3 regions of the Arthrobacter sp. CDRTa11 genome follow, and region 3 is predicted to be linked to each of the others. Evidence: riboswitches for the same ligand, from Rfam matches in the RefSeq annotation. Region 3 holds a riboswitch; each other region holds the start of a gene.
The links. Region 3 has a riboswitch for cyclic di-AMP ahead of F8G81_RS13995 (C40 family peptidase). Riboswitches for the same ligand answer to the same signal wherever they lie in the genome.
Positions count from the first base shown of each region.

Region 1: another riboswitch for cyclic di-AMP. It lies ahead of F8G81_RS04105 (hypothetical protein); the one in region 3 lies ahead of F8G81_RS13995 (C40 family peptidase).
Region 2: another riboswitch for cyclic di-AMP. It lies ahead of F8G81_RS04690 (C40 family peptidase); the one in region 3 lies ahead of F8G81_RS13995 (C40 family peptidase).

Region 1 is NZ_CP044532.1:870,634-875,479, reverse strand. It holds gene F8G81_RS04115 (response regulator transcription factor) at 1-447, shown strand, start outside; gene F8G81_RS04110 (sensor histidine kinase) at 535-1,998, shown strand; cyclic di-AMP (ydaO/yuaA leader) riboswitch at 2,103-2,277, shown strand; gene F8G81_RS04105 (hypothetical protein) at 2,283-3,026, shown strand; gene F8G81_RS04100 (YdeI/OmpD-associated family protein) at 3,104-3,547, shown strand; gene F8G81_RS04095 (HAD-IA family hydrolase) at 3,528-4,208, opposite strand; gene upp (uracil phosphoribosyltransferase) at 4,252-4,846, opposite strand, start outside.
Region 2 is NZ_CP044532.1:1,004,605-1,009,450, reverse strand. It holds gene F8G81_RS04700 (HNH endonuclease) at 1-116, opposite strand, end outside; gene F8G81_RS04695 (NlpC/P60 family protein) at 351-1,097, opposite strand; gene F8G81_RS04690 (C40 family peptidase) at 1,265-1,930, opposite strand; cyclic di-AMP (ydaO/yuaA leader) riboswitch at 2,001-2,162, opposite strand; gene F8G81_RS04685 (M23 family metallopeptidase) at 2,306-3,127, opposite strand; cyclic di-AMP (ydaO/yuaA leader) riboswitch at 3,138-3,381, opposite strand; gene F8G81_RS04680 (metal-dependent transcriptional regulator) at 3,525-4,220, opposite strand; gene serC (phosphoserine transaminase) at 4,624-4,846, shown strand, end outside.
Region 3 is NZ_CP044532.1:3,112,970-3,117,815, reverse strand. It holds gene F8G81_RS14010 (protein adenylyltransferase SelO) at 1-566, shown strand, start outside; gene F8G81_RS14005 (YybH family protein) at 624-1,097, opposite strand; gene F8G81_RS14000 (dienelactone hydrolase family protein) at 1,236-2,219, shown strand; gene F8G81_RS13995 (C40 family peptidase) at 2,681-3,502, opposite strand; cyclic di-AMP (ydaO/yuaA leader) riboswitch at 3,506-3,710, opposite strand; gene F8G81_RS13990 (lytic transglycosylase domain-containing protein) at 3,969-4,846, shown strand, end outside.

The DNA of each region.
Region 1 (4,846 bases), 2.2 Mb from region 3:
CTGACCGCCAAGGACGCTGTCCAGGACCGGATCCTTGGGCTGGCTGCCGGCGGGGATGACTACGTCACCAAACCCTTCAGTATGGAAGAAGTACTGCTCAGGCTGCACCGGCTGGTGCAGCGCTCCGGGGTTGCCGCGATGGACACCGCCGAACTGGTGGTGGGCGACCTTGTCCTGAACGTGGACACCCGCGAGGTGACGCGGGCCGGCGACGAACTCCACCTCACCGCCACACAGTTCGAGCTTCTCCGTTACCTCATGGAAAACCCCAGGCGGGTCATCAGCAAGGCCCAGATCCTTGACCGGGTGTGGGACTACGACTTCGGCGGGCAGGCCAACATTGTGGAGCTCTATATCTCCTACCTCCGCAAGAAGGTGGATGCGGTGCACCCGCCCATGATCCATACCGTGCGCGGGGCCGGTTACGTCATCAAGCCTGCGGACTAGGCGGTGTCCTTGCCCTCGCACTCATCCTCGTCCGCATCGGCAGCGGGACCGGCACCGGCACCGGCACCCAAGGATGACCGCAACTGGCTGAGGCCCGGCACCTGGCACCTGCGCACCCGGCTGGTTCTGCTGGCCATGGCCCTCCTGGTTGCCATCTGCGGTGCCGTGGGCCTGTTCACCTACGCGTCCATGGATTCATTCCTCACCCGCCAGCTCGATGACCAGCTCAGCCAGGCGGCGGAACGCTCCAACGCTCCCGGCAGGCCGCCGATGGGCGGCTTCAATGGCGGGCGTGATCCCCTTGACGCCCGGGGACAGAGCGTTGGCACCCTCAATGCCCGCATCCTCGGCGGGCAGGTCAACAGTGCCGGCTTCCTCGCCTCAGACACCACCCGCGCACCACTCTCCACCCGAGACAAAGAGGTCCTGCTGACCTTGGCACGCAACGGGGATCCGGTGGACCGGACGTTGTCCAACGGCAACTACAGGCTGGTGGCCGAGGAAACCTCGTTCGGCGATGTCCTGGTCACGGGACTCCCCCTGGCCGGCAAGGAAAGCACCCTGTCATCGCTGGTGTGGACCTTTGTCTTTGTGTCTCTGGGCGGCCTGGTGCTTATCGGACTGGCAGGAACTGTGCTGATCCGGCGCACCATGCAACCGCTGGAACAGCTCTCCGAAGTTGCCACCCGCGTTTCCCGGCTTCCCCTCGACGCCGGCGAGGTAGCCCTCGCGGTGCGGGTCCCGCCGTCGAACGCCAATCCCCGGACTGAAGTGGGCAGCGTCGGGCATGCCCTCAACCTCATGCTGGACAACGTAGCCCGGGCATTGGAGGCCAGGCAGCAGAGCGAAACCAAAGTGCGGCAGTTCGTCGCCGATGCCTCACATGAACTCCGCACCCCGTTGACAGCCATCCGCGGTTACACCGAACTGATGCGGATGACCGAGGACTTCACTCCGGACGGCCAGAAGTCGCTGGCCCGGGTGCAGAGCCAGTCCGAACGGATGACCACCCTGGTGGAGGACCTGCTCCTGCTCGCCAGGCTGGACGCAGGCCAGTCCCTGAAGCTTGCCGAGGTTGACCTCACGCAACTGGTCATCGAGACCGTCAGCGACGAGAAGGTCATCGCTCCTGCCCACAACTGGCACCTGGAACTCCCCGACGAGCCCGTGCTGGTCAACGGCGATGCGCCGCAGCTTCGCCAGGTGCTGGTGAACCTGCTTTCCAATGCCCGCAAGCACACGGCCCCCGGCACCACTGTTGTCACCGGGGTCACGACGTCGCCTGACGGCAGCGCCGTCGTAACGGTAACGGACGACGGCGGTGGCATCCCGACGGAGTTCCTGGACCAGGTTTTCTCCCGGTTCGCCCGCGCAGACGCGTCCCGTGCGGGCAACGCACCTGGATCAGGTCCCGCGGCTTCGGAAGGAACCAGCGGACTGGGCTTGGCGATAGTCCAGTCAATCGTGGAGGCGCACGGCGGAACGGTAACGGTGAGGTCACAACCGGGCTTCACCGAGTTCAGCTTGCGACTTCCCATCATTGCCCGCTAAGCGCAAGCCAACACACCGTCGTCGTGATCTCTGTTACCTAAATGTGACTTAAGCGGCAGTCTCCTGTACCGTCGATGGGGTGCGGTTCCCGTTCGGGCCGTATATTCCGGATGACGCCAAGCTCTGCCGCTTCCCGGATTCTTCTTGACCAGGCAGAGGCGGGGGACCCACAGTCCCGGGCAGTGAATGCCCTTGGGGTTAAGCCAGCACGTGATTTTCCGTGTGGCCGGATGCCCTCATCCGAACCCGACAGCTAACTCCGCAGGTGTGAGAGGCGATCCATCATGTCTGAATTCAAGGTAGAACCACGCCCTAAAACCGGGCAGTCCGAATCCCACGGCCGTCACAAGCTCCGCCTGACGGTGGCAGCCTGGCCCGCCGCCACCATGTCCAGGCTGGCAAAAATACCCTCCCTGGGCAAGCGCACAGCCGTTCTTGTCACCGCCGGTGCATTGCTGGTGGGAGTCGGCGCCGCCGGCCAGGCGTCCGAATCCATCACCCGGGTGTCGGCCGTCGAGTCCCAATCCGCCCCCGCCGCAGCTCCCGCTGACTCCGATTTGAGCGTCGAGAAGACCGAGGTCCAGGCGCCGCCCGCTCCCGCTCCCGCCCCTGCCGAGGTTGCTCCGCCGGCACCAGCGCCTGCCCCCGAGCCCGCACCGGCACCCGCCCCGGCGCCGGCCCCGGCGCCCGAGCCTGCTCCTGCGCCTGTTGTTGCCGTCAATGATCCCGCGGGAGCCCAGGCCTACGCGGCCAGCCAGCTGGGATCGTATGGCTGGGCACCTGACCAGATGCAGTGCCTCAAGACGCTCTGGACCAAGGAGTCCGACTGGACCACCACGGCGATGAACCCGAGCAGCGGGGCGTACGGCATTGTCCAGTCACTGCCCGCCGAGAAAATGGCGAGCGCCGGTGGAGATTACCTCACCAACTACCGCACGCAGATCAACTGGGGCCTGAACTACATCCAGGAGCGCTACCAGTCACCATGTGGTGCCCTGAACTTCCACCTGTCGAACAACTGGTACTAGGCAACCGGCAGGTTTTGGCCCGCTCAAAACAAGTGGCTTTCTGGTGACACCCAGGGCCGGGGCGGGATACTGGGACCATGAAATTCACCACCACCATCCTGGGCAGCGGCAACAAGGCGGCCATTGAGGTTCCGGAGGAAGTTGTCGGCGCGCTGGGCGCCGGCAGGAAGCCGCCGGTGGTGGTGACCATCAACGGCAAAAGCTACCGCAGCAGCATCGCCGTGATGGGCGGGCAGAACATGGTTGGAGTGAGCACCGCCAACCGGGAACTCACCGGGGTTTCGGCCGGCGACACCGTTGAGGTGGACGTTGAGCTGGACACGCAGCCCCGCGTCATCGAGGTTCCGGACGATCTTGCCGCCGCCCTCGCTGCCGAACCCGAGGCGCAGGCATTCTATGCCACGCTGAACTACAGCACCCAGCGGCGGTACGTTGAACCGCTGGCGGAGGCGAAGACGGCGGAAACCAGGGCCCGCCGGATAGCCAAGGTGGTGTCAGACCTCAAAGCCGGAAAGAAATGACCCTCGCGCCCGCTGCGTCTGTTTCCACGGCAACCGAAACGTCGCTGTAGTCGGAAATGTGCAGCACGCCGTCCGGCAGCGGACCGGTGTTCGGGCCCACCGCCACCGTGCGGATGCCCGCAGCCAGCCCGGCAGCAATTCCGGCAGGCGCATCCTCGAACACCAGGGCATCCGAAGGTTCCACTCCCAGGAGTCCGGCGGCCTGCAGGTAACCCTCAGGATGGGGCTTGCCCCTGGTCACCAGCTCGGCGGTAACGGCGGTGGCGGGCATGGCAAGGCCAGCGGCCTCCATGCGGATGTCCGCCAGGATACGGTCGGCCGAGGTCACCAGCGCCACGGCGTCGCCGGGAAGTATTCGCAGCAGCTCAGCGGCTCCGGGCAAAGCAACAATGCCTGCCGTCCGGACACGTTCGGCAGCGCCGAGTTCGGCGGTGAGGGCCACCACGTCGGCTCCCGCCGGGGCAAAACGCCGCACCGTGTCGCCCGCCTGGACGCCATGGGATGTGCGCAGGATCTCGGCAAAGTCCAGCCCGTAGCGGGCGGAAAACTCGCTCCACACCTGTTCCACAATGGCGGTCGAATCCACCAATGTTCCGTCCATGTCAAAGAGCACGGCGCGGCAGGTGAGGGTGCGGGTATCGGCAGGCGTGGGAATGGTCATGCCTCAATCCTGCCCCATATGCGTTCGGCGGCTAACCCGAACGCTAGCCGGCGATGCCGTACAGCCGGTCCCCCGCGTCTCCGAGCCCCGGGACGATATAGGACTTCTCGTTCAGCTTCTCGTCGATGGAAGCCAGGACAATGGTCACGTTGGCGTCGGAGAGTTCCTCCTCCAGCTTCGCCAGGCCTTCCGGGGCGGCCAGGAGGCAGATGCAGGTGACGTCTGAGGCGCCGCGCTTGAACAGGAACTTGATGGCCTCGCGCAGGGTGCCGCCGGTGGCCAGCATGGGATCCAGCACAAAAATCTGCCGGCCAGTGAGGTTCTCCGGGAGCCGCTCGGCATAAGTGATGATGTCAAGGGTTTCCTCGTCCCTGGCCATGCCCAGGAAGCCCACTTCCGCCGTCGGAACCAGCTTCGTCATGCCCTCCAGCATGCCGAGGCCTGCGCGGAGGATGGGGACAACCAGCGGAGTCGGCTTGGTAAACGCGGTACCAACTGCGGTACTGACCGGCGTCTCAATGGTGACGGGCTGGGTGCGGACTTCGCGGGTGGCCTCGTAGGCGAGGAGCGTCACCAGCTCTTCCGTCAGCTGCCGGAAAACAGGGGACGGTGTGTTCTTGTCCCGCAGGACGGTGAGC
Region 2 (4,846 bases), 2.1 Mb from region 3:
GGATCCTCGCCTTCGGCTACCACGCTTGCCTTGCCCGTGAGCACAAGCACCAGCGCCCGGCGGAAGGTGATCACCGCCAGCGGTTCATATCCAGCATTCAGAACGAGAGTGCGCATGCACTTACCTCTTCACGGCCGCACCCGTCAGGGGCACGAGGGCCGGCTGCCCCCGGCATATCCGGGCTATGGATCGACACCACAAGAGTAAACAAAGAAACCCCTGATCAGCTAATCCAGGGGTGATCGAAGGTGTGTGTCGGGGTAGCCCAGGTCCTGAAACGAAGCGTCCGCCGAACAACACAAAGGACCCCCGCCGTCAGGCAGGGGTCCTTCGAAGAGCTGCGGGCCGTCTTAGGGGATGCGGATAAAGACGGGGCCGGAACCAACGTTGGCGCTGAACACAACGGTCTGGTTGCCGTTGTAGCCACCGTGTACGGCCTGGCCGTTGCCGGCGTAAACAGCCACGTGGGCAACGCCCGCGCCGCCGTCGGCGTAGTAGATCAGGTCGCCGGGCTGGGCCTCGGCAGCACTGACGGTGCGGCCCAGGGAGAGGTATCCGGCGGGCCAGTCGTGGAAGTTGATGCCTACCGCTGCAAGCGAGTTGGTCACCAGCATGGTGCAGTCCTGGTTGACGCCCAGCTGTGCATAAGCGGCGGACAGGATGGCCTGGCCCTTGCTGCTCGCGGCAACGGGACCGGCAGGAACGGCTGCTGCAACCTTGACAGAGGCCACGGGCTTGGCGGCGGGAGCTTCCTGAACCTCAACCACGGGCTCAGGAGCCTCGACGACGGGAGCCGGTGTGGTGGTGACCGCGGGCTTCTCGTAGGAGATGGAGATGGTGGAAGCCGCCGAAATGGTTGCCGGAGCTGCAGCTTCGACACCGAGAGCGGAAGTGGAAGCAGATTCACGCTGAACGTTGGTGTCAGCAGCGTTGGCCGCGATACCACTGGTCAGAACAAGGCCGGAGGCAGCAGCGATGACTGCGGCCTGGCGGCCCACGCCGCCGGCGTTGTCGCCGACAGCCTTGGCAATGACAGCCAGCGAGTTGGTCTTGACAACCTCGGCGCGGTGCCGTGCAACAGTTGCACGTGTAGTCATTATTTCTCTCTTTCGTTTTCCTCAGGACCACATGGGCAACCGAAGGGCTTTGGACGCGCCGGCATCTTGGGGGTACGCCGGCACGCCCCGAACGGGGATTCAGCGAAAAGTGTTTCCGGGGAGGAATCGTTCTTCCGGAACCCGTGGGAGCAGTTCCGGAGGCGGAACTAGCTCATGGTGTAGTACGATCCGCCGCCTGTGGAGGCGACAGAGTGCAGCAGCGTTCCCTGTGAGGGGTTCAAGGCGCTGATCATCATGCCGTTGCCAACGTAAATGCCTACGTGGGCGCCGCCATTCTGCATGACAAGGTCACCGGGAGACGGTGTGGAGGTGGGCTTCATCGCGGTCCAGGCGTTGACACGCGGAATGCTGATGCCTGCCTGGGCGTAAACCCACTGGGTGAAACCGGAGCAGTCCCAGCCGTTGGGGGTTGTGCCGCCCCAGACGTAGGGGCTGCCGATTCCGGTGTAGGCAATTGCAGCCAGACCCGACGCCGCAGCAGAGGAGACAGTGTCCGTCAGCTTGGAGGCGGTGGTAGCCGTTGCTCCGGATGCCCGCGTGGCCGTCTCAGTAGACTGCGGACGCACGGTTTCGATCTTCGGAGCAGCCGTGGTCTTGACCACGGGACGCTCGAAGGACACCGTAGCGGTGGGTGCAGCCGTAACGGCAAGTGCAGGCTGCGCGGAACCAGACTCCGTGGAAGCGGAGATGCCCGCGGTGGTGTCGGCGGCGTTGGCCGGAAGCCCCATGCTCAGGATCAGGCCTGATGCGGCTGCAATGACAGCAGCCTGGCGACCTACGGTCCCGGCATTTGCACTAACAGCCTTGGACACGGAGTCCAATGGGTTGGTACGAACCGTTTGCGCACGGTGGCGCGCAGAATTATGGCGTGAAGACACGAAGGTAGCCTCTCCCAATGCCTGCGAGGTGAGCTGTCGGATTCGGATGGGAGTCACCCGGCCGCGCTGCTTCCTGGGAAGCTTTGCGACTTAACCCCAAGGCCTTCATAAATCGAAGACCAAAATTGGTTCCCCCGCCCCTGCCAGACGATGTCATGCGAACGGACCTTGAGCGGTGGCAGAGCTAGGCAATCCACTCAAGAGCGTCAACTTCGGAAAAGTTGACGCGCTTTAGACGTTACAACAGTTTAGAGCGAATGTCACATTCAGGTCACGGCATGTCACAGCGATTTGAGAGTTTTCCATCACTTAAAGCCATCCGGTGGGATCGACGACTTCTCCGTTGACCTGCACCTCAAAGTGAAGGTGGCAGCCGGTAGAAGCCCCGGTGGTGCCGCTGAGCGCCACAACTTCGCCCCTGGTGACGGTTTGGCCCACGTGGACGTTGAACGAGGAGAGGTGGTTGTACGTGGTCTCCAGGCCGTTGCCATGGTCCACCACAACACGGTTGCCGCCGCCGTAGGGATGCCAGCCGGCAAAGGTCACGGTGCCGCTCGCGGCTGCCAGGACCGACGTTCCGCACTGGGCCACATAATCCTGGCCGCGGTGGAAGTCGCCGGAACCACCGGTAATGGGACTGACGCGGTAACCGAACGGAGAGGCGGTCACGAGTGAAGCCAGCGGTGCACCCAGGCTGCCGGCGGATGCGGCGCGGGTGATTGAACCCGCAGACTGCGCGCTCAGCAGCTGCTTGAGCTTGCCATCCGGATCGCCCTGCGTCACCACGGAGGAGCGGCTGAAGTCGATCTGCGCACCCGCCTCTGCGGAAATTTCAGGTTGCGGCAAGACTGAGGCGGCTGAGGTTGCAGTCTGGCCGACAGCAGGGGTGGCCATGACGGGGCCGGTTGCGGGAACCGTGACCGTGAGGACCAGGCCGGTGGCGGCGAGGGCAATCCCGGCCTTCTGCCCTACGCCGCTGGCCGCGGCAAAATCGCTGATTTGCTGGAACGGACCACGCCGGCGGCGCGCATCACGTTGGGGGTCGCGTGGTCTGTTCGCGGCAAGAACCTCGGCAACCCGGGGCGCCGAAGGCGGGCCGGCGGCGCGACGGCGGCCCCTGGAATTTTGCATGGTCAAGAACGGTTCCTCTCTGGGTAGCCTGCGAAGTTAGCTGTCGGATTCGGGTCAGAGAGTTCAAAGACCCGGTCCGCCGTAAGCAAGCTTCGGCACAGAGATATCCCGTAGGATCCTTCGCTGGAAGAGGCTTGCCGCTGACGGACTTCACCCCAAGGCAGCCTTTCGGCTGCCGGTTGTGGTTCCTCCGCCTCTGCCAGTTAAGTGACTCGTGCACCTGATCCGCTGGCAGAGCTCGGCTCCAGATCAGGTAACGCTTTAGTATCAACGCTTGGGGATCAACTATAGGCGATTAAAGCCCGTGTAACAATTCCGTTATCTTTTATGTGCTCGCTCACAACAAGGCAACGGGGCCCCGCCGCGGGCCCCGGATTTGTCCCTCGATTAGGCTAAATCAGCCGACAGAAACAAAGACGTGGGCCGCTACTTCCGGCGGCAACTCCAGCGCCCCCTCTATCCCGGGCACGCGGACGGAAATGTACTCCCCGACGCGCTCAAGGGAGACGGAGGCTCCCGGCCGAATCCCGCCCTCGTCGAGTTGAACCAGCAACTCTGGCTCCACCTGGATTGGCTCGGCAAGGCGGCTGACAGTCACCTGGGAGCCCTGGCCGTAACCCTTCATCGCGTCCAGGAGATTAATCACACCGTCTGCGATCCCACTGGGCTCTGCACCACCAAGGGCCGCCAGACCGGGGATGGGGTTGCCATAAGGGGATTCAGTGGGGTGGTCCAGCATTTCATAGATGCGCCGCTCCACCCGTTCGCTCATCACGTGTTCCCAGCGGCAGGCCTCGTCATGGACATATGCCCAATCCAGGCCAATCACATCAGCAAGGAGCCGTTCCGCGAGCCGGTGCTTGCGCATGACTTCGATGGCGCGCTTGCGGCCGATTGTCGTGAGTTCCAGGTGACGATCTCCGGAGACCACCACCAGGCCGTCCCGCTCCATCCGCCCAATGGTCTGGGACACCGTGGGGCCGGAGTGGCGCAGCCGTTCAGCGATGCGGGCCCGAAGAGCGACAATGTTCTCTTCCTCAAGCTCCAAAATGGTCCGAAGATACATCTCCGTAGTATCGATCAGATCCGTCATCCAGCTCAGCTCCCTCGAGCGCAGTACCTTGGGCAATCCCATCCGTATCGCCCACCCACAGCGACGTAGTCCGTTGAAAAGCTTAGCCTATTTTGAGTTTGTCCGGATAATTTCGCCACCCCCTGTCAGGGTCAATTTCGCGTCAGTTCTCAGGGCGGGTATTCTCCTGGCGCCCTCCGCAAGTGCTGCCCTGGAGCTTGCGCATCATGTCTCCCGCACTCCCCTGCCACCTTTCACCGGAGGTCGCAGGGCAGGTCTCAATGACCGGACTATGACGGTCCGGTTCCCGCCGCATCTGGCTGTCAGGCAGAATAAGGGAGGTCCATAATTGCAGTCACTGCTGACTGCCCGCCACCCCACCGTCCCGGACGTGAAGTGCGTCCACGCCGAAATTGGAGCCCCTGTGAGCGAAACCAGCATCACTATTCCCGCCGACCTCCTGCCAAAGGACGGACGGTTCGGTGCCGGACCTTCAAAAGTCAGGCCGGAACAAATCGAGGCGCTTTCCGCTGCATCCACCACGATTCTTGGTACGTCGCACCGTCAGGCCCCGGTCAAGAACCTGGTGGGCTCTGTCCGTGAGGGCCTGAACCAATTCTTCCGCGCCCCCGAGGGGTATGAGGTTG
Region 3 (4,846 bases):
GGAACCTGTCCCGGCTCGCCGAAACGCTCCTTCCGCTCATCCACGAGGACCAGGACGAAGCGGTGGCGCTGGCGGTGGAATCACTGGAAGCGTTCCGCGGGCAGTACAGCACCGCCTGGTCCGCAGGCATGAGGGAGAAGCTGGGACTGCACCGCAACGCCGACGACGACGCCACCTCGCCTCTGGTCGATGAGCTGCTGGCTCTCCTCCAGGAAAGTCCGGTTGACTACACCTTGTTCTTCCGTAACCTTGGGATGGCCGCGCGCGGCCAGGCAGAGCCCGCGCGGCGAATGGTTCTGGCCCTGGCGGCGTTCGATGCGTGGACGGAGCGCTGGCGCGCCTTGAACCCCGACGCCGGCCTGATGGACCGGGTCAACCCCGCCTACATCCCCCGGAACCACCTCGTGGAGGAGGCCCTGGCTGCCGCTACAGAGGGGGATCTGGATCCGTTCAGACGGCTTCTTGACGCGGTGACCTCACCCTACGAAGAGCGCCCCGGCCTGGAGCGCTATGCTGCCGGCGCGCCGGAAGACTTCGGCCCGTACCGGACTTTCTGCGGCACCTGACCCCCTGCGGCACCTCACCCTGCGGAATCTGAACTCCGTGGAATCTGAACAGGGCAGCTATCCGGCAGTGTCCGGCGTCGTGTCTGCACCCTTGAGGCGGCCCAGTTGGGTGCGCGTGAGTTCAACATCGCCTTCCGGCAACGCATCCCCGTGGCGAAGCACGATCTTCCACTTGCCGTCCTCGCGCCGGAAGATTGTTGTTACCCGCAGGGTGTAGGGAAGTGGATTCGCCCCTGCCACCGATGCTGTGGTGTGCTCGATGCCCACGACATACGCCAGGTCCCCGCTGACCTCGGCGGCAGTAACTTCGTAGTCGAATGCGGTGCAGTTTGAAAAGCGGCCCGCCAGGACCTCGAAGAAGGGGATCACCTCGTCCGCACCGGTAACCGTCCTGGCAGCACCGAAAAGAGTCACGGGATCGGTGCGGGACCAAAGGGCCGTGCGGGGTCCGGCATCGCCGTTGTGCAGGGCTGTGTCGGCCGCCGTCAGAGCGGGCATAACCTCCGCCAGGAATGCATCTGCATCGTCCATGGCAATCCCTTCGTTGTGGCTTACGCCTTCATTTTGGAGAGGCGCCGGCCTGGCCGCAAGGGTCTGGGGAAACTTGGTACCCTTGCCCCGCGGCTGAGTTCGGAGGAGGATATTCGGCACGATCGAGGAAGGCCCGTCATGATTGAACTTGGCAAGTTTGAGAAGTATCTGATCGAGGAATTCTTCGACGATTACCGCGCCGGGGCCATGACGCAACGCACGTTCACGCGGCGGGTGGCGTTTATTACTGGAAGCATGGCAACGGCGTCCGCGGCGATGCTGCTGGTCGGCTGCACACCGGACGAGGTGCCGGGCAGCAACGACCCCATGCCGAGTCCCGAGGGGACCAGCGCAGCAACCGGTACCGGGTCAGCTGCTGCCGCGGACGGTGCAGTACCCGGGGCGAAGAGCCCGCTGTCCGTGCCGGAGGGAGTGCCAGGATTAACGACGGCGACTGTCCGGTTCTCCTCCGGCGGTACCGAAATCAGTGCTTATCTTGCCCGGCCGGAGTCGGGTGCAGCCGGACCGGCAGTGCTCATCTGCCATGAAAACCGCGGGCTCGTGCCGCATATCCAGGACGTGGCACGCCGTTTTGCGCTGGAGGGCTATGCGGCCTTGGCGCCTGATCTGCTGAGCCGCGAGGGAGGGACCGCCAGCCTGAACGCGGATGCCGTTCCCGGTGCGCTGACGCGGGCCGGGGCGCAACGGCACCTCGCAGACTTCGCTTCGGCTTTTAGCTACCTGCAGTCCCAGGACTTCGTGGATCCTGGGCGGATCGCCATGAACGGTTACTGCTTTGGCGGCGGGATCACCTGGCAGGCGGCAACGGAATTCCCCGGGCTAAAGGCCACCGCAGCCTTTTATGGACCTGCTCCCGATCTGGACAAGGTGTCCGCGATCAGGGCCGCGGTCTTTGGTGTGTACGCCGAACGTGATCAACGGATCACCGGTGCCATGCCGGCTCTTAGGGACGCGCTGGAATCCCATAACATCCGCCACCAGCTGACCGTCTATCCCGGCGTCGACCATGCGTTCCACAACGATACGGGGAACCGCTACGAGCAGGCCCAGGCTTCGGCTGCCTGGGGCGACACACTGGCTTGGTTCCGCCAGCACGTCTGACGCGTGCCGAGCCCAATGTGGCCGGGACAGACGTTGCAGGGCGGGCTACGGTTCGTGCCCGCACACCCGCCCCGGACAGTGGCCCATCAGCCGACAGGGTGTCCGTGGTCGCAGGTTGATTCCCCTTCCCGGACCTCATGCCCCTGGATGCACGTCACTGCCGGCGGCAAGGGAGAGTCGTGGGATATGAAAAACAGGCTGCTCGGCCCGTGGCTCACACCCGCGTCCTCCCGCTGAAGCCAGGAGCGGTGCCCGTGCTTCTGCTTCCCGGGGTTTTCCTCGCTCTTTTGGTGATGCCCAAACGGATTCCTGATCACGATAACCGCTTGCCTTCCACTGTGCCTCCGCTGCGACGATGCAGCGATGAACCGGTGCATCTATTTTAGGCTTCGCCGCCAGTACGTGCTCAGACAAAAACGGCGGGCGGGAAGATATCCCGCCCGCCGCCTTGCCTTGCAGGATTACGCGACTCGGACGAACGAAGCGCCGGAGAGCCAGCTGAGGGAGTGAACCTCGGTCTTGTAACCGTCCACGCCGCCGCTGACGACCTGGCCGTTGCCGGCGAAGACGCCTACGTGGCCGGCAGTGATGACCAGGTCACCGGGTGCGGGGGTGCCCACAACGCTGCCGTACTGGAAGAACTGACCCGGGGCCAGGTCGCCCACACTCTTACCAACGGAGCGCAGTGCCTTCTCCACCATGGCGGTGCAGTCCTGGGTCACGCCCAGCTGGGAGTAGGCGGAAGCCAGGATGGCCGCGCCCTTGGAGCCGGAAACAGCCAGGGGAGCGGGTGCCGGTGCCGAAGCTGCCGCAACGCGGACGGCGGGGGCGGGTGCCGGGGCAGGTGCCGGTGCGGGCGCAGCCGTTCCGGCGCCGGGGATCTTGATCTGGTTGCCCGGGTAGATGATGGTTGCCATGGACATGCCGTTAGCCGAGAAGACCGAGTTAAGGCTTACTCCGTAACGGGCGGAAATTGCACCAAGGGTGTTGCCGGAAACGACTGTGTGGACCGTGGCTGCAGCTGCTGCCGGGGCTGCAGCTGCAGGGGCCGGTGCTGCGGCCTGTGCTTGGACCTGAACATTGGCAGTGCCGTTATCTGGCGCGTGGGTTCCGGCCTGGGCAGGTGCCCCGATACCGAACAGGAGGCCCGATGCGGCAGCAACAACCATGCCGGACCTTCCAATGTTCATGGCATTTGACTTGGCAGTGGCTGACAAGCCTTCGAGGGCAATTGATCGGCTGGGGGTCGCGCGATGACGGGCGGTGGTGGAGTTTTTTGACACGGTGATTCGCCTCTCCCATGCCTGCGAGGTGAGCTGTCGGGTTCGGGTCGGAGACACCCGGCCGGAAACGCGCCCGTGCGGGACGGAGCGTTACCGACTTAACCCCAAGGCCTCTTCTGAGAAGGCCGTGGAAGCGTGGTTCCCCCGTCCCTGCCAGTTGGAAAGCGACTGGATCCCGGTCAGCGGCAGGGTTCGGCATACTGATGGGAATGTCCCGGCTGAAACCGGGGCACCGAAAGAGGTTACCTTCTGCTCCGGGGTATTGTCACGTTACGGTAACAAGTAGTAACTCTTCGGCGCGTTGGCTTGGCTTTACCGTTACGAACTGCTTGTCGCAACGGTGACCATGGAGAAGCACGGAATGCTGGATGGCAGCTCAACAAAGCCAGGGCCACGTCACGCCTTCGTAAAGATGTTGAAAGCTATGACGTTCCGCACACTCGATTGCCCGGTAGGCTGACAAACTATGTCCCGGTTTGGTGTGAAGGTGAAGCGTCGCGCTGTTGCCGGCGTGCTGGCATTTGCCCTGGTGAGCTCACTTTCACTGCTGCCTGCCCATGCCGACGACCACCTTCCGCCGGACGGATATCCCTCTTGGCAGGACGTGCAGAATGCCAAGCAGAGCGAAGCCGGCAAGGCTGCCGAGATAGCTAGGATCGATGACCTGCTGGGCGGTTTGCAAAGCCAGGCAGAAGCCCTGGGTGCTGCAGCCGTCACCTCAGCCGCCGATTACGCTGTAGCCGAGGCTGCGCTTTCGGCAGCCACGTCACGGATGGATGTCCTGACGACACAAACTGATCAGGCAAACGCCCAACTCGGCCAGTACAAGAAGGAAATCGGAGCCCTGGCCGTACAGTCCTACAAGACCGGCGGAACCAACATGGGCTTCTTCGTGGCCCTGGACGCGCTGCAGACCAACAGCATCCACGGCCTCAACATCGTTCAGATCGTGGGCGATAAGACGGCCGCCCTCGTGAACAAAACAGCAGCGGCAGAGAAGGCATCGCGCGCCCTGTCCGAGCAGCAGCAGGCAGCCAAAGCCGAGCGTGAACGGTTGGCGGACGAGGCCAAGGCCAAGCTGGCAGCGGCGCAGGCAGCCCAGCAGGCGATGACCGCGCAAATTGCTGAACACCAACAGCACAGCCAGGAACTGACGGCGCAGTTGGCCTCCCTCAAAGGAACAACAGCGGCGGTGGAAGGCGAATACCGGCAGGGCCAGGCAGCGCTTGCCGCCTATGAGGCAGCCCAGGCGGCAAAACGTGCCGCGGCGGAGGAGCAGGCGCGCCGCCAGGCCGAGGACGCGGCAAAAGCCGCAGCCCGCGCTGCCGCCCAGCGTCCTGCTAA